Regions from separate parts of the Candidatus Merdisoma sp. JLR.KK011 genome, predicted to be linked through region 2. Evidence: riboswitches for the same ligand, from Rfam matches in the RefSeq annotation. Region 2 holds a riboswitch; the other holds the start of a gene.
What was found. A riboswitch is a leader RNA that binds a small molecule or an ion and turns the genes downstream of it on or off. The one in region 2 is predicted to bind tetrahydrofolate.
Positions count from the first base shown of each region.

Region 1 (9,329 bases), on a different contig from region 2:
TTTCTCCCCTACATTCATCAAAAAACCTCCTTGAGTCCACCTTATAAAAGAACGCTGCTTCTTTCAAGCAACTGTTTTTAACATTCCTGATAAAAAGCTTAACATTTGGTATCCGGCATAATCAGACAGGCGCTTTTAAGCTTTTTAAGCAAAGAAATGCGCCCATACTATTTCATGGACGCAAAACAATTCCTATATCATAACAACCGTTCATTTGCCGAAAGCAGCTGCTCTAACGTCTTTGGAAATTCAATTCCGAACTTTTCTGCTTTTCCCATATGAATCCTTATATTTCGTGGATTCCCTGCAAAGGCAGTCTCATTTTTTTTCAATTTCTCTGTGGAATATCCCAGGCCTTCCAGAAGCCTGCGGACAGTCTCGTAGGTATTGTACTCATTTTCCGAGCCAAAATTATAAACCCCTCCCGGAAGAGAGAAGGTCTGGCAAAGCTTTTCCACCACCAGATTCACATCCGTAATCCCACGATAATCATAAACCGGATACACCATCTCCCGTTTCTTTGAAAGAGCCTCCAAAAAAGCAGTCAGAAAATTCCCATGCTCCCTTTCCGAAAGCCGTTCCCTGTCATACATCCAGCAGAGCCGCAGGCAGACACTGTCCGGGCAGAGCTCCATGCACCGCTTCTCCGCCTCCAGCTTCTGCCGCCCATACTCTCCTGCCGGGCTTACCGCCTCATCCTCCCGATGGGCCTCCATTCCCCTGCTTCCAAAATAAATCTGATCCGAGCTGCAGAAAATAAGCTTTGCCCCAATCTTGGCACAAGCCCTTGCCAGATACCCGGTTCCATCCACATTGATACGCCGGGACTCCTCCGGATGCTCCTGGCACCACCCTGTATCCGAGACAGCCCCACAGTGGATCACAACCTCCGGCCTCACCCTATCCACATAAGCTTTCACCGAAGCCTCGTCACAAAGATCCATTTCTGAATGCCCCGGCCCGGACACTTGAAAGCATTTCCCATATTCCCTTACAATCCGGCTCCCGAGAAAGCCCGTGGAGCCAGTTACCAGCATCCTTCTTAAATCCATGTTTTTGCCTTTATCTTCCATCTCATTTTCCTCCGTCGGTTAAATCCCAATCCCAATTCCCGGAAGCTTTCCATCTTCTTCCTTCAAAAACTCCTTCTTCATCAGCCAGATGCCAAGAGAAAACATCACAGCTCCCACAACCAGACATCCTATGTAAAAAACCGTCGGATTCATCGCCTCCAGCCTCTCAGCCGCCGGTGTCAAAAAAGCAGAATAGGCGTTAAAGACTCCATGAAAGAACATAGAGGCCAGAAGATTCTTGTACTTCAGCACAAGATACCCGCATATAAGCCCTACCAGAAAGGCATAAGCTCCCTGAACCAGATTCAAATGCATAATCCCGAACAGCAGGGCCTGCACTACGTTAATAACCCAAAAGCCTGCGCCAGTGCGCTTTAAATACTCCACCGTAAGCCCCCGGCACACAATCTCCTCCCCAATAGGAGCCATAATCACCGTTGCAATGGCAGAAAGGATTGTCAGCTCTCCAATGCCGCTTTCCTCTATCATTTGATTGTAAACCTCAATCTGCTCCGGATTCACGACGCTCCATCCCAAAAGGAGCAGCCCAATCAGACACTGCGCCCCAATGGCAATGCAGAAAATACCTCCCAGGGACTTCACGGAAAATGGACTCTTTTCCTTCTCTCCCCTCACTGCCTTCTGCCGGAACACGCCGAAATAGTACCACAGCCCTGTAACAAAAAGCGTCATCACCTGGGTGAGCACCATAATCGCCATCACATTATCAAGAGCTGACTGGGCCCCGGCCTCCACTCCATAGCGTATCATATACCACACCATCAAAACCACGGTTCCGGCAAACTGAATCGTAATAAACACAATCACCGGAAGAATACTCAGTAAAAACCATCCAAATTTTTTCATAAAGCACCTCCAAAAAGCATCCGCGCCGTCAGCTTAAAAGCTCCTGCTTTATGACGGCGCTGTTTCTGATATGTTTTTTTCTATTTTATCAGATTTTCTCTCAAATCACCACCTAGTTTTTTCGGTTTCCAACAAATATCCAAGAAATGCCGCTGACATATTTTGCAGGCTAAGAAAGAAATGTGACTTTGTCACGGAACAAAAAACGCTCCTTCCTGTATACTGATATAAAAATCAACAGAAGGAGATTTTTTTATGGCAAAAAGAAAAGCAATCGTCAGCACCCGTGACTGTGCAGCCTGCGGATGCTGCATCAAGGTTTGTCCCAAAGGCGCGATAACCGTTCCAAAAGGCATCTATGCAAAGGTGGATGAGACTCTGTGCATCGGATGCGGAAAATGCGCAAAAGAGTGCCCTGCAAGCATTATTTCTATGGAGGTGATCGGACAATGAAGCAGCAGAAGAAATGGTATGACTACCTGTGGATCTTTTCCCTTACATATCTGATTCTGGGATTTTTTAATATCCTCTTCGCCTGGCTGGGCCTGCTCTGCTTTTTTATTCCCCTCCTCATCTCGATTGTGAAGGGAAATAAGGCCTACTGTAACAAATACTGCGGCAGAGGACAATTATTTGCCCTTGTGGGAGGACGCTTCGGACTTTCGAGGAAAAAAGACATCCCAAAATGGATGCGCTCCCACTATTTCCGATATGGCTTCCTCCTCTTTTTCTTTGCAATGTTCTTCCTTATGCTGTGGAACACCTATCTGGTATTTGCCGGGACGAGGGAGCTTGGGACGGCGGTCACGCTCCTGTGGACTTTCCGGGTTCCCTGGCATTGGGCCTATCACGGCACATGGTTTTCCGAGGGCACGGCCCAGTTTGCCTTTGGCTTTTACAGTGTTATGCTGACCTCCACCATTCTCGGGCTGATCACTATGGTTCTGTTCAAGCCCCGTTCCTGGTGCGTCTACTGCCCCATGGGGACTATGACGCAGCTTATCTGTAAGGCAAGAAACAGCTCCTCCCTGCGTTCCGGACAGTGAGCCATAGAGCTGCAGGAACTGTGACCTTATCACAGAAAACAAAAAATAAAGCGTGTATCCTAAAGGATATCAAAGGAAAGGAAGGTAACTATTATGTCAGTACTTACTGTTAATAAAAACAATTTTGATTCCGTAAAAACAAGCTCTAAGCCCGTTCTTTTAGACTTCTACGCAGACTGGTGCGGCCCCTGCCGCATGGTGTCGCCCCTGGTGGATGAGATTGCCGAGGAAAATCCTCAGTACCTTATCGGGAAAATCAACGTAGACAACGAGCCGGAGCTGGCCTCCGCCTTCAAAGTGACAAGCATTCCCACACTGGTTGTTATCAAGGACGGAAAAGTAACCCACCAGTCAGCCGGCGTTAAGCCGAAGGAGCAGATTCTTGCTCTGCTGGATGGGAACGCTTAGATAAAGCAGGAAAAATAAAGAAGTGCAGGAAAAGGCGAATATCCCCTTTCCTGCACCTCTTGTTTTGTCTGCCTAACACCTTTTTTCTTCCATCCCAGTCAAAGGGCCAATTTCCGCAGCCGCTTCTTATCGAGAATATGAATCCCCTTCCGCGAAACCTCCACAATACCCTCATTGGCAAAATACTTCAGCATACGGGAAACTACCTCACGGGCCGATCCCATATATCTGGCAATCTGTTCGTGGGTCAGCACAATGGTATCGGATCCGGTACGGGCCGATTCATCTGTGAGAAAAATAGCAAGCCGTTTGTCCATGCTCATAAATAAGATCTGCTGCATCACCCACATCACATCGGAAAAGCGGCTTACTGCTGCCTCCAGGGAAAATATTTTGATGGGCGGATTGCGCTCTGACACTGCAGCGTAGGCCGGGCCGCTGATCACATAGCACTGGCTGTCCTCCTCTGCATTTATAAACACATCAAAGGTAATGGACTTAAGCACACAGGAAGCGGACAGCATACACATATCGCCCTTGTGAAGCCGATAAAGAGTGATATCTTTCCCCTCGTCAGACAGCATAGACAGTCTAAGACTTCCGGAGCAGACAAAAATCACCCCGGAACACTCATTGCCGTCGTGAACACCGGCTCCCTTTTCATAAGTCACAGACACGGAATTCTGACAGATATAATCACGGTCTGCCTCCGCAATCTCATTCCAGAAAGGAAAGATTTCCTTGTAAACAGGTTCAACTATCGCTCGTTCCATATCAGCACCTCTCCTATCCCAAAGCTTACAGCAGCCATCCAAGCAGCAGCCCCGAAACCACCGCACTCCCGTAAAGCAGCGCCAGAATCCTTACATTTTCCCTCATAGGATGATTGGAGCGGAACAAAACCGCCGTGCCGACACCGGCTCCGGCGCTCAAGCCTGCAATGGCCGAAGCAAAGCTCAAGCCTCCGGACAAATAAAGCTCCGTAATCAGCACAGAGGAAGCACAGTTTGGAATCAGCCCCAAAAGGGCGGCCAGAAAGGGCTGAAACAGCGTATCCTTCCCTAAGATCCTGGAAAGCTGCTCCATCCCTATAAGCTCCAAAATCAAATTCAGACAAAAGGTAAACACAAAAAGATAAGCCCCCAGGCGCACCGTATGAAGAAGGGCCGGACGAAGCACTCCGCTGGTATCGCTGCATCCGCAGTTTCGGCACATTTCCTCTATGTGCTTCTCTTCCTTCTTTTTTCGAAACAGAAGATCCATAAGGCAGCCTGCTCCCATGCCGATAACTACCTTCCAAATCAAAAGAGTGCCAATCACCCTGCCGCTTCCCGGATGGGCCAGCAGGATCAGCACCGCCTCGTCGGAGGTAGAAAGAAACACTGCAAGAAGTGTCCCCAATGTCACCAGCCCTCCCGAATAGAGATTGGCCGCCGCCACCGAGAATCCGCACTGCGGAATACATCCAAGAACCGCTCCCCAAAAAGGGCCAGCCTTCCCTACCCTCGCCAGCACCCTGCTGCTATATTGATTGGAATAATGTTCCATGGCCTCAATAACCATAAAAGCCGCAAATAAAAAGGGAAGGGTTCTCAAAGTATCAAGAACCGCATCCAGTAAAGCATCCAGAATCATAATTCTACCTCATATTCTCAACCCCGTCCCAAGGCACCCTCAATCCAAAAAGGCGCACACCCTTGGAACGGGCATCTGCATACAGCATCTTACCCAAATGCCCTGCAGTCATTCTTAAGGTATACCATTTTTCCGGAAAAATGGCAAGTTTTATTTCTTCTTAATGCCCATACTTTTAATACCCATACCGTTTCCGATATTTTACAAACATAAAAGCTGACAAGGCCAGGGCCATCAGCTCCGCCACAGGGGTAGCAAGCCAGATGCCCTTTACCCCCAGAAGCATCGGCAGTACAAGCATGGTAATCAGCATAAATACAAAGGATCTGGAAAATGCCAGTACCGCAGAAACCGCACCGTTTGACAGTGCCGTAAACATTCCGCTTGCAAAGATATTAAAGCCGATAAAAAACAGCGCTATGGTACAGATACGGTTTCCCTCCACCGCCAGGTTAAACACCGGATTATCCGGCCGGGCAAATACAGACACCAAGGGGCGTGTAAGGATAAACGAGGCCGCCACAGTCACCAGGGAAATCACTCCGATTATCCCAAGGCTGATTCCGGTTAATTTTTTAAGCTTCCCATGATTCTGCTCTCCATAATAAAAGCTCAGCATGGGCGCTGCCCCATAAGAATATCCCGTATAGAGAGAGCTTGCAAACATCAGCACATACGTAATAATAGTTACTGCCGCAACGCCGTTCTCTCCCACATAGCGGAGCATAGTCCAGTTGAACATCATCGTGATAATTCCCGTCACAAGGGCCGCAGCCATCTCCGAGCATCCGTTTGCAGCTGCATTTATAAGGATCCTAAAGCGGAATACCGGCTTCTTAAAGTGGAGCAGGCTCTTTTTGCGGCTGAAAACAAAGAAGCCGGCTACGGCAGTGACGGAATACCCAAGCCCCGTTGCAATGGCGGCTCCGCTGATTCCCATGGATAGGCCTGCGATAAATACGTAATCCAGAACCATGTTCAGAACGCCGCCTGTGACGGAGCAGATTAAGGAAAGGGCTGCTTTTTCGCTTGCAATCATGTAGAGGGTAAAATTGTTCATAAGCAGAATGGGGATTGTGAAAATAAGGTAACGGCTTAAATATTCCACACAGTATCCCTCCACCTCTGCAGAAAGGTTCATTCCGGCAAAGATCCGATCCATCAGCAGATAGCCAAGGCCGCTCATTACCAGGCCTGCGAATATATTTACCAGGATCAGGAAGGTAAAATCTTCTCTGGCTTCCCCGCTCTTCTGCTCGCCCATTTTTTTCATAATCACGGCGCTGCCTCCGGTAGCAAGCATGGTGGAAACTGCGGTGACAAGCTGAATCACAGGCGCGGTCAGATTGATGGCGGACAGAGCGTTTGTGCCGATAAGGTTGGACACAAAAAGGCCGTCAACCATCGTGTAAAAGGACATGAATACCGTCATGGCAATGGTTGGGATTGCGAATTTTAAAATGTTCTTTAAGGTTACAGGTTTTAGATATGCATTTTGGTTTTCCATACGTTCTCCTTTTATTCCAGTTTTATTCCAATTTTATTCCAGTTCCGTAATATCCTTTTTCCCGATGCTTTGCATCACTTGTTTTTTCCTTCTGTATCTGGTATCATATACCGTACAGTTACAGTACGGTCAAGAGGGAATTTCAAAAAATATTTAAATAATCTCCGAAAATCTTACGGTATAGGTAACAGCGATTTCTGCCCTCAGCGGACGGCAGACGCTCATGGTATTTGGTATTGGAAAGGGAAAATTTATGAACGAAAAAGACAAGCTGCTGACCATCGGGCAATTTGCAGCCCTTCACGGCATTAACAAAAAGACGCTTATGTGGTATGACGAAATCGGCCTATTCAAGCCTGCCGCCATCCACCCTTCTAACGGATACCGCTGCTACAATTACCGCCAGAGCCCGATTCTGGAGACCATTCTCCTTCTTCGGGAGCTGGATGTCTCCATACCGGAGATCCAGGCTTTCATGCAGAACCGCTCCGCAGAGAATCTAAGATGCCTTCTGGATGATAAAATAAAAGACCTGGATCTGCAAATCAACCACCTTAAGGCAGTCCGAAATACTCTGCAAAGCCACAGGCAGAATATGAACACCTTGCTGACTATGGATTTGTCCGAAATCAGCATCGTGGAAAAGGAGGAACGCTGTCTGGTAACCGTGGATATTGATGAACATACTTCCTTTGAAAAGGAAGTGGAACTCATCACAGCCGAGACTGCCCGGTTTGGGCTCGGCCGTCTCCACGACGCGTCCTACGGTTCTATGCTCCCGGCGGAGAGCCTGCTTAAGGGAGATTTTGAGCATTATACGAAGCTATTTATTGAAATCCCCTTTCTTCCACGAAAAAAGGGGCTGCACGTGCAGCCCAAAGGAAACTATCTGAGAGCCTTTCACAAAGGAAGCTGGGACGGCCTTGCGCTCCGCTATGAGGAGATTCTGGCCTATGCCGGGAAGCATAAGCTGGAGCTCTCTGGTTTTTCCTATGAAAAAGGCATCAACGAAACCGTCGTTGACCGGATTGAGGATTATATCGTGGAGATCGAGATTCCTATCACTCCCCAATCCAGCTTCACAGCAACGTTGTAAAATCTTTGTTAAAAAAATATCGTTTCCTATTGCGTTTCCGAAAATACCTGCTATAATGAATCCCATAAATAATAGCGAAGTAGGATTTTATGCGTCAAGTGTTCGATGGATGGGGAGTTGCCTCGAAACGAAAAGGAAGCGCCGAAGGCGCTGGTCTTACGATATATTATCCGCACCCGTTGCTACAGATGAGTACATCTCATATGTGGAGGGACTATTATTTATATGTCACCATTCATTCCCCCGCTACACAATAGGAGGTGTATTTTTTATGCAATTATGTACCAAAAACGCATTCCGCTTCAAGGAACAGCTGGAATGCATCCACAGCGTACAGGGCATCTGCCTTGGCGGACTTTTCGTATCCCTTTATGTCGTACTGTCCCTCTTTAATATCCGGTTTTCCGAGATTCTGGAATTCCGCCTTGCCTTCCTGGCCCTGGCGGCAGCGGCCTTCTACGGCGGCCCCCTTATGGGAATGACCGTAGGAATCGCCGGCGACGTGATCAGCTTCTTTGTCACGCCCCAGTCTGCGCCCTTTTTCCCCGGCTTCACACTGACCTACGCGGTTATGGGCTTTCTCTTCGGCATCTTTCTCTACCGCGCGAAGATCACACCTGGACGAGCCCTCATCGGCGGCCTCACAGAATTTACCATTTCCTGCACCCTGTCCACCCTCTGGCTTCATCTGATGTACGGGATGCCATGGCAGTATCTTCTGACCATCCGGTTGGTGAAGAATACCATTGCCCTGGGCGTTTACACAGTTCTGCTCTTTGTATTCCTAAATGCATTTTCCAGGATCCTGGGAGCTGCCGGAACTGCCTCGAAGCCGGTGCGTTCTTAAAAGGGATGAAACAATGACGCCAATAAAGTCAGCCAACTCACCAATTACATATTTTGTAAGCAGAACCGGACAGGCCGAATGGATACTTTTTATCCACGCCGCTTTCGTCAATCACAATATGTTCCAGGCACAATTTGCGTATTTTGAGAAGAAATATAATCTCCTGGCTATTGACATCATCGGCCACGGACAATCAACGGATACTCAGAAAGGGGATACCATAGAGAAGATGTCAACGTGGATATTTGACATCTTGAGAGCCGAACAGATTGATCAAGTTCATATTGTTGGTGTTTCGTTGGGGGCAGTTTTAGCACAGGATTTTGCCAACCGTTATCCATATGCAGTAAGCTCACTGGCCTGCTTTGGCGGATATGACATTAACAATTTTGATGCAAAAATGAAAAATGAAAATAGCGCAAAGCAAAAGCTGATGATGTTAAAAGCACTCTTTTCAATGAAATGGTTTGCAAAAGCAAACAAGAAGATTTCCGCATATACGGCACAGGCCCAAAATGATTTTTTTGCTATGAATATATGCTTTCCAAAAAAGTCGTTTATGTTTCTGGCAACGCTCAATCGTATGGTAAATAAGCATAAAACCGGGAAACGGAATTATCCTTTGTTGATTGGCTGCGGAAAATTCGATATTCCAATGGAATTAGAGGCAATAAAAGCATGGAAAAGCTGCGAGCCCGATTGCACCGTAGTCCTCTTTGAAAACGCGGGGCACTGTGTTAATATGGACGTGCCCCAGGAATTTAATAAAACAATGGATGAATTCTGGAAAGGCGCAAGTCGATAGAATCTGAACAATGTTCTTAACATTTTAGCCTATTTGGGTTATAAT
Region 1 is NZ_JAYWSZ010000003.1:940,184-949,512, reverse strand. Features, by position in the region: gene VV089_RS05430 (helix-turn-helix domain-containing protein) at 1-18, opposite strand, end outside; gene VV089_RS05425 (SDR family oxidoreductase) at 198-1,073, opposite strand; gene VV089_RS05420 (CPBP family intramembrane glutamic endopeptidase) at 1,092-1,940, opposite strand; gene VV089_RS05415 (4Fe-4S binding protein) at 2,196-2,393, shown strand; gene VV089_RS05410 (4Fe-4S binding protein) at 2,390-2,986, shown strand; gene trxA (thioredoxin) at 3,080-3,394, shown strand; gene VV089_RS05400 (Crp/Fnr family transcriptional regulator) at 3,493-4,167, opposite strand; gene VV089_RS05395 (putative manganese transporter) at 4,193-5,029, opposite strand; gene VV089_RS05390 (MATE family efflux transporter) at 5,205-6,536, opposite strand; gene VV089_RS05385 (MerR family transcriptional regulator) at 6,790-7,632, shown strand; THF riboswitch at 7,706-7,816, shown strand; gene VV089_RS05380 (folate family ECF transporter S component) at 7,904-8,479, shown strand; gene VV089_RS05375 (alpha/beta fold hydrolase) at 8,493-9,284, shown strand.
Region 1: another riboswitch for tetrahydrofolate. It lies ahead of VV089_RS05380 (folate family ECF transporter S component); the one in region 2 lies ahead of folE (GTP cyclohydrolase I FolE).

Region 2 (9,329 bases):
AGGTTGCCACCCGTTCCATAGAGGTTGAGGCAGGCGGTGTTGATGTGGCTGTAGATATTCAGGCGTCGGATGTAGAGCGTCTGGAGAGCAAGGAAGGCGTTGAGGTATTCCGGGAGGTAGCTTCCTCCATCAACTTTATCGGCCTTAACACGACCAAAGCGCCTTTTGACAATGTAAAGGTACGCCAGGCAATTGATCTTGCCACCGACAAGGAAGCCATTTACAATGTGGTTTACCAGGGAACCGGCACGATTGCAGAGGCTCCTATGAGTTCTGTGGTATGGGCCTATAACGATCAGCTTCCCAAGCATGAGTACAATGTGGAGAAGGCAAAGGAGCTTCTGGCAGAGGCAGGCTACGCAGACGGCTTTAAGATGACGATGACAACAGACGAGAGCCAGGCGCGCCAGGATACGGCGGAGATTGTCCAGTCTCAGCTGGCTGCTATCGGTATCCAGGTAGAGATTCAGTCTCTGGAGCGTACTACTTACATCGGCGAGGTATGTGCCGGTACACTGGAGGCCTTCTCTCTTGGCTGGTCATCCGATACAGGAGATCCGGACTATGCTTTGTATGCAAGCTTCCATTCTTCTCAGCACGGCGAGGGCGGCAATATGTCCTTCTACACCAACGAGGAGGTTGACCGGCTGCTTCAGCTTGGGCGTACTTCTACGGATCAGGAAGAGAGAAAAGAGGCTTACCTTGAGGCCCAGGCAATTGTATGGGAAGAGGTTCCGTGTATCTTCCTTCAGTGCCCGGAGGATTTGTATGCTTATAATTCCAATCTGAAGAATTTCAGCGTATACTCCAACGGACAGATGAAGATTCCGGAGTTTTCCTTCTAAGGAGTGAGGTTAGGGAGCTGTCGGAACAGAGCGGCAGCTCCTTTTTGGGTTTTTGTGAACCAGGCAGAAAGATTAAGGAGATATTTGGCATGAATGGTGATAAGGGGCGGATACTGCGGATCCGGGAGTTCCTTCGGGAGAAGGAGCTGGATGCGGCTCTGATTTTCAGTCCTTCCAACAGGCGTTATATGTGCGGATTTACGGGAAGCACCGGCTATGTGGTAATCACAGAGACGAAATGCTGCTTTCTTGTGGACTTCCGTTACCAGGAGCAGGCGATCAAGGAGTGCCCGGACTGGGAGGCGGTAAAGATTGCCGGGGAGGCGGATGTGTGTTCCTGGCTTTGTGAGCAGGGCTTTTTGCGTCTGGGCGTGGAGCATGACTTTGCGACACTTCGGTTTTCGCACCTGCTGGCCCAAAAGGGGCTGAATGCTGCGGGGGATATCAGTGATGTGCTGCTTGAGCTTCGCATGGTAAAGGATGAGGAGGAGCAACGCAGGATACAAAGGGCCTGTGAGATTACAGACCTTGCCTTTGAGCATGTGCTTGCAAGGCTTACTGAGGGGATGACGGAGGCGGAGATTGACGGTATCCTACAGAGCTATATGCGCGCTTACCCAGGGGTGGAGCGCATGGCAGACCGGTTTATTGTGGCGTCGGGAGAGCACGGAGCGCTGCCACACGGCATTGCCGGGGAACGGCGTGTACGGCGGGGGGATTTGATTACCATGGATTTCGGCTGCTGCTTTCGGGGCTACTGGTCCGACGTGACAAGAACCGTATGCTTAGGAAGAGCAGGAGAGAGGCAGAGGGAGATTTATGAAGTCACGCTTGCGGCTCAGGAGGCGGCCATTCAAGGAGTGATGCCGGGAAAAACCGGACGGGAGATCGATGGGATTGCCAGGAAGGTCATAGAGGAGGCCGGGTACGGGGAATATTTCGGCCACGGCCTTGGGCACAGCTTTGGGCTTGATATCCATGAGAGCCCTCGCTTTGCGCAGAATGAGGCAGGCGATATTCCCTTGAAACCAGGGATGATAATGACCGTGGAGCCGGGGATTTATCTTCCTGGCTTTGGGGGCGTCCGCATCGAGGATGATATCCTCCTCACAGAGAACGGCTGCAGGAATTTGACGAGAGCGGCAAAGCAGTTGATAGAATTATAAAAATGGTGCATTCTTTAGGGAATGCGGAACTGGGAAGGATATTACGGAACTGGAATAGGAGAAGAGGAATGTATCAACAGACAATTGAGAAGATGAAGCAAAAGCTTGAGGCCGCAGGCCTTTACCCATTGAAGGCCCAGGCGGAGCTGAGCACCCGTATCTTGAAGGAACGTCTTGACGTAATTCTGCCCTGGGCCATGGAAAAGTCCGGGATGGACATGTGGGTGGTGCTCTCCCGGGAAAACTGTGAGGATCCCATCATCCATACGCTTTTTACATGGGATATGCCGGAGGCCAGAAGAATCAGCATTTTACTCTTTCACCGGAATGAAGAGACCGGCGCGATCCGCAGGATGGCAGTAGGCATGCACTCCCCAGAGATGAGCAGTATTTACGAAAATGTGCAGGAAAAGGAAGAAACCGTCTGGCAGGCGGCAGCCCGTATCGTGGCGGAGCTGGCACCAAAGAAAATAGCGGTAAACAGAAGCTTTCTGTACGGTTTTTGCGACGGACTGTCCTCTACACTCTATGAGAATCTTAAGGAGGCAGTGGGAGAGCTCTATGCATCACGCATCTGTGATGGAGAAGAACTGACAGTGCGCTGGCTTCAGAGGGTGTCTCCGCTGGAAAAGGAGGCCATGAAGGTTTTGACCAGCGTAACCCATGATATTGTAGATTATACCTTTAGCAAAGCTTTTGTGAAGCCTGGAACGACCACCACCACAGACATTGAATGGTGTATGCGCGAGATGATTACAGCCCTTGGTTATTCCTACTGGTTTGGAGCAGATGTAGATTTGCAGAGAAAGGGAAGCAGTGTATCCAGAATGTTTCACGAGGTAATTCAGCCGGGAGATCTGCTGCACTGTGACATCGGGCTCAACGGACGCTATGTACATCTGCACACGGACATGCAGTGGGCAGCGTATATTTTAAAGGAGGGGGAAACCGGGGCGCCGGAGGAATTCCAGGTGCTTCTTGACAAGGGAAACCGCTTCCGGGAGATTGTAATGGAGGAGCTTAAGGAGGGCGTCACAGGCAATGATGTTTTTGCCTGCTCAGTAAAGAGGGCAAAGGACGAGGGCATCCGCCCCATGCTTTATACCCATCCCCTTGGAACCTTCGGCCACGGCGCCGGCCCAAGCATCGGACAATACGGCAATCAAGGCTTCCTGCCCGGCCACGGCCAGCGGCCTGTGGAGGATAAAACCTGCTATGCCCTGGAGCTGAATGTGTATGATGACGCAAAGATCTGGGACGGGCAGCAGGTGTTCATGTATCTGGAGGAGGATATCTGCAAGGACGGGGCTGTTGAATATCTGGACGGACATCAAGAAAGACTGCTGCTGATCTGAGGATCAGCGGCAGTTTTTTTTGTGTGCCCGGCAAGAGAGGCTGAGCGGCGGAAGTCTTGTTTCCTGCCAATGAGTTGAGAAGGGACAAGCTTTTAAAAAACAGAATTGAATTACATAACAAATTTGATATAATAAAGAGAAATCGGGAAAGGAAGAGGAACTGCTATGAGCTTTCTACAAGTTGTATCTGCAAATATTTTAAGTATGGCCGTCACTTTACTCTTCTTCCTCTGGATGTCCGGCATTCTCCTGGGCCGTATTCCAAATCGGGGGATCCGGCATAGGAGTGCATATATCCTGGCTGCTCTGTTCGGGGTGCTGCTGCTTTCAACTGTTGGGGCTGTCTGTTACCGGACTGGCTTCTGGCGTCTTCCCTATAGCATAGGCACTATTGCCTGGCAGTACTTTAATCTTGTATGCTGGGCTCTGATTCTGCGCATTGCGTATAAGGTTTCCTTTCGGGATTGCTGCCTTAGCGTACTGATGATCGAGATTTTGGGCTCCTATGGCGATCTGCTTTCCCAATTATATCTGTACGGGAGATTTTTTGATCTTAGGATTGCCTCACAGCGTTGGGAATATCTCTTCTGGATGTTTGGAATAAGGCCGTGCTGCTTTCTGCTCTGCGGCCTGGTCATTGTAAAATCCGGCATTGCAAAGATATACCGCCAATGGCTGCAGCAGGAAAAAATACACAAGGGGATTCTGCTCCTTCTGGGACTTTATCCGGTTTACGGCGAGGCTTTAGACCATGTGATAAACGATCCGGAAAAAAACCGGGCATACCTTCTTCTTCCTTTTGTTATGCTTCTGGTGATTCATATGATTTTCGTTTATGTGGGACGGGACTGGCAGCAGAAGCAGTATATTCTGGCTCAGCAGGCCAACTTAAGACAGCAGGCTATTTACATAGAAAAAATGGAGCAGATCCAGGAGGAGCTCCGCCGGTTCCGCCATGATTTTAGAAATATGACAGCCGGCATGTATCTCCAGGTAAAGGAAGGAGATATGGATGCAGTCCAATCCTTTATCCAGGAAATGACAGAGGATTTTGACCGGCAGGCAGGCGACCAGATCCGTCTCCTAAATCAGCTGGCCAATGTACATATGGTAGAGATCAAGGGTCTCCTTCTGGAAAAGCTGGCCCGGATGCAAAAAGAAGAAATACATTGTGAGCTGGAGGTGCTGCGGCCCTTTGAGAGAACCCGGATGCGGAGTACAGATCTGTGCCGGTGTCTTGGCATCCTTATGGACAATGCTGTGGACGAGGTCCGGGGGAAAGAGAATGCAAAAATTCATCTGATGATCAGCAGTCAGGACGGCTGTACCACCTTTCGGATCAAAAATACCATGTATCATGGGGTAGACTTTCAGAAGCTTGGAACAGCCGGCTACACCACAAAGGGAGAAGGCCGCGGGATTGGACTGGAAAGCTATCAGAGGATACTGGGAAGGTATGATTTTGTCTTCCCCTTCACAGCCATACAGGACGGCTGCTTTGTGCAGGAGCTGAAAATCCAGGAGGTTTAACATATGCTGCCAATCTATATATGCGAGGACGAAGAGGCCATCCGGAATGCGGAACGCGCCTGGCTGGAAAAGAAGATTCTCATAGAGGGTCTGGATATGGAAATAGCCCTGTGTACAGAAAGCCCCAAGGAGCTTCTAAAGCATCTGTCCGGGGAACAGAAACGGGGAATCTATTTTCTGGATGTGGAGCTTAAGGGCTCCTCCATGGACGGCTTCCAGCTTGGACAGGAAATACGGAAAATAGATGCCAGAGGCTTTCTCGTCTATGTCACGGCCTTCCAGGATCTGGCCTTTGAGACCTTCCGCTACCATCTGGAAGCCCTGGATTACATCTGCAAGAAAAATCCGGAGAAAATGTACGAAGGACTTTCCCACTGTCTGAAGGTAATAGAAGAACGCGTGAGCCGGGAACAGGGAGAGCAGCAGGAATACTTTACCGTCAAGACCCTGGATGTAGTCCGTCATATTCCGCTTAAAGAGATCCTTTACTTTGCCACAGCCGGACGCACCCACCGGATTGAACTTCACGCCCGGCAGGAGCGCCTGGACTTTATCGGCAGCATCCAGGAGCTGGAGGAAAAGCTGGGACAACAGTTTATCCGGATTCACAGAGCTTACCTGGTGCGCACAGACGAGATTGCCCAGGTGAATCTGAAAACAAAAGAGGTTGTTTTAAAAAACAAAGAGCGCTGCCCCTTTTCCAGAAATATGAAGCAGAAGCTTCTTGAGCGTATGGCCGGGCAGCCTTTATGAGAAGCTGCTTCTGTTCAGGCAGTAAAAAAACCATCTGGGCATTTTTCATCCATCTGAAACGGCTGTGTGATAAAATAAGCCATGTGTCCGGTGAGCAGGGCATTCGTCCCTTGTTCGCTGAAGGCGGCAAAAGAATCATAACAGAAAGAAGTGGTATGAAATGACAGAAACAGCAAAAACAAAGAAGCAGTTCCTTATCTTTCTCCTAATCGCTTACGGGGTAACATATGTGATGGGAATTCTCACCTGGTACGGAAGCACCATACCGGTGGAAATGAGCATATTTCCCAGTGCTCAGATGTTCTACCCGGCCGCCGGCGTCATGCTGGCGTATATGCTCACGGAAGAAAAGGACAGTCTTGTTCCCAAATGGTTTTATGCCTGCTTTTTACTGGTGACGGCTGCTATGATAGCCTTGTGCATATTGTCTGTGGCAATGCCGCAGCAAACCGTCACTATGATGGAGCAGAGCGTTTCTCTGTGGGCCGTGCTCAGCCAGTACGTGATCATAGGCGGAAGCATCCTCTGCTGGATTCCCCTTCTCCTGTCGGGAAAGAAGCGAAGAGCCGCCTACGGCCTTGGGTGGAAGAAATGGAAAGCCTCCTTTTTCTGCATCCTGGTATTTTTACTGCTCTATTTTGGCCGCGCCGCCGCTGCTTACGCAATGGAGGGCGAACCGGGGGCTATCCTGGAGATTCTGGCAGATCCCAGCGCGTGGATTTATATGCTTTTCCTGGTGGTGAATTTCTTCCTTGCCTTTGCGCCGTTTCTTGGAGAAGAATACGGGTGGCGTTATTACCTGCAGCCCCTGCTTCAGAAACGCTTCGGCATGCGCGCCGGTGTGCTGGTTCTGGGCGTGGTATGGGGCGTGTGGCATGTGTTCCTGGACTTTTTTTACTACACGACCCCAGACCGGGGATTGGTTATGCTGATCTCCCAGATGATCACCTGCGTGGCCTTAGGTATCTTTTTTGCCTGGACTTATCTGAAGACAGACAATATCTGGGTTCCGGTGATCCTGCATTTTCTGAATAATAATCTGACGCTGGTGATTGCCAATGATTATTCTGTGGAAGTGCTTGAAAATCAGCAGGTAACATGGGCCATGATCCCTTCGGCTCTCATCTTGAACGGGATTTTCTTCGGTCTGTTTCTATTATCGAAAGAGTTTCGGAGATCCCATGATAAAAAGCTATAGATCTTTTTCCCACACTATGCTATAATACCCTCAGCCGGCAGAGAAAGGCAGCCGGCTGAGGGTAATTTATTAACATTTAGAATAATATGCAAAATAGGTTTTCATGCGTCAAGTGTTCAGCGGATGGGGAGTTGCCGCCGAAACGAAAAGCAGGCAGGGAATGTCAGTCTTACGATATGATTACCGCACCCGTTGCAGCAATATAAGATCGCATCTCATATTGTGGAGGGATATTTCGTCATATGTTCTGTCACATTATGGAGATGCTTTTTTGATCCGCGGATTGTGGCCGGATGCAAAAAGAGCAGTCTCCAGGAATTATGTTCCGCAATACTTTACAGGCACATGTCTTTAGGCTGAAATGTATGGCGGCTCAGAGAAAGGGGGCTCTTTTTTGATGATGGATTACGAGAAGATAAAAGCCGGTGTCAGGCTGATGCTTGAGGGAATCGGCGAGGATGTGGAACGTGAGGGTCTGCTGGAAACACCAGACCGGATTGCCCGGATGTGTGCGGAGATTTACGGAGGCCTTTATGAGGATGCGGCTGTGCATCTCAAGAAACAGTTTACGGCCGGGCGCAATGATATGGTGGTGGAAAAGGATATCACTTTTTATTCTACCTGTGAACACCATCTGCTTCCTTTTTATGGAAAGGCTCATATTGGCTACCTGCCGAATGGAAAGGTTGTGGGCTTAAGCAAGCTGGCCAGAACCGTGGATGTCTTTGCCAGAAGGCCCCAGATCCAGGAGAAGATGACGGCCCAGATAGCGGAGGCCCTGGATGAGAGCCTCAACCCCCAGGGGGTCATCGTGATGATTGAGGCAGAGCACACCTGTATGACTATGCGCGGAATCAAGAAGCCGGGAAGTAAGACCGTGACCCTGGTAACTACCGGAGTGTTCCAGGACAATGCAGAGCTTCAGAACCGGTTTCTGGCACTGGTGCGCCAGCCATGAACCGTGTAAATGCCGTCTGGCAGCATGAAACCTATCAGAGCTGCCTTTCGAAGCTGAAAGCCTGGGAGGAAAAACGGGAATTCTGCCGCCACACGCCGGAGCATTTTCTGGATGTGGGCCGGCTTACCTGGATTCTGGCCTTAGAGCAGGGGATTCCGGCCAAAAAAGAGATTGTCTATGCAGCGGGACTGCTCCATGATATCGGCCGTTTCCGCCAGTATGAGGAGGGGATCCCCCATGAGCAGGCAAGCGCAGAGCTGGCGGAGCAGATATTGAGGGACTGCGGATTTGACGAGGAGGAGCGGGAGCAGATACTGGAGCTGATATGGGAGCATCGGACAAAGGGACAGGAGGAAACCCTGGCAAGCCTCTTTTACCGGGCCGACAAGCTGTCCCGAAGCTGCTATTCCTGCCCGGCAAGAGAGAAATGCGACTGGCCAAAGGAGAAGAAGAACCTGGAGATTCGCATCTAAAGGAGATTGATATGAGAATTGGAGACAGAAGCTTTGACACCACAGAACATACCTATATTATGGGCATCCTCAATATAACTCCGGATTCCTTTTCTGACGGCGGCAAATGGAACACCCTGGACGAAGCCCTGGGCCATGCAGAGCAGATGGTTAAGGACGGGGCCGATATTGTGGACATCGGCGGCGAATCCACACGGCCCGGCCACGAGCAGATTACCGAGGAGGAAGAAATTGAACGGGTAGTCCCGGTGATAGAGGCAGTGAGAGCGCGGATAGACGTTCCCATTTCCATTGACACCTACAAGGCTAAAGTGGCAGAGGCGGCTGTAAAAGCCGGGGCGGATCTGGTGAACGATATCTGGGGCCTTAAGTACGATCCCAAGATGGCCGGACTGATAGCAGAGACAGGAGCGGCCTGCTGCCTGATGCACAACAAGGAGAAGGCAGAATACGAGAACTTTTACCAGGACATGCTGCGTGAAACCCGGCAGTGCGTTGAGATAGCGAGGGCGGCGGGCATTGCCAGCGACAAAATCATCCTGGATCCGGGAATCGGTTTTGGAAAAACCTATGAGATGAACCTGGAAACCCTTCACTATATGGAGCGTTTCCATTCCCTTGGTTATCCAATGCTCCTTGGAACCTCAAGAAAATCCGTCATCGGCCTGACCCTTGGCCTGCCGGCGGATCAGAGAGAGGAAGGGACGCTGGCGACGACGGTGATAGCGGTAATGAAAAAGTACGCCTTTGTACGGGTTCACGACGTAAAGGCTAATAAACGCGCCATTCAGATGACAAAAGCAATTTTAGCGGCAGGGCCGGAGGAATCCTAAACAGAAGCGCGTCGATATGGAGGAACATATGGATCGGATACACATAAGAAATCTGGAGGTTTTTGCAAAGCACGGCGTATTTCCGGAAGAAAACGTTCTGGGACAGAAGTTTGTAATCTCGGCCGTTCTTTACACTTCCACCCGTGAGGCCGGACAAAAAGACGATCTCACAAAATCCATTCACTACGGGGAGGTCAGCCACTTTATCCGCCGTTTTC
Region 2 is NZ_JAYWSZ010000004.1:1,789,109-1,798,437, forward strand. Features, by position in the region: gene VV089_RS22430 (ABC transporter substrate-binding protein) at 1-845, shown strand, start outside; gene VV089_RS22435 (M24 family metallopeptidase) at 935-2,011, shown strand; gene VV089_RS22440 (M24 family metallopeptidase) at 2,080-3,366, shown strand; gene VV089_RS22445 (sensor histidine kinase) at 3,532-4,896, shown strand; gene VV089_RS22450 (LytR/AlgR family response regulator transcription factor) at 4,900-5,649, shown strand; gene VV089_RS22455 (CPBP family intramembrane glutamic endopeptidase) at 5,810-6,847, shown strand; THF riboswitch at 6,935-7,044, shown strand; gene folE (GTP cyclohydrolase I FolE) at 7,245-7,805, shown strand; gene VV089_RS22465 (HD domain-containing protein) at 7,802-8,278, shown strand; gene folP (dihydropteroate synthase) at 8,290-9,111, shown strand; partial or broken gene folK (2-amino-4-hydroxy-6-hydroxymethyldihydropteridine diphosphokinase) at 9,140-9,329, shown strand, end outside.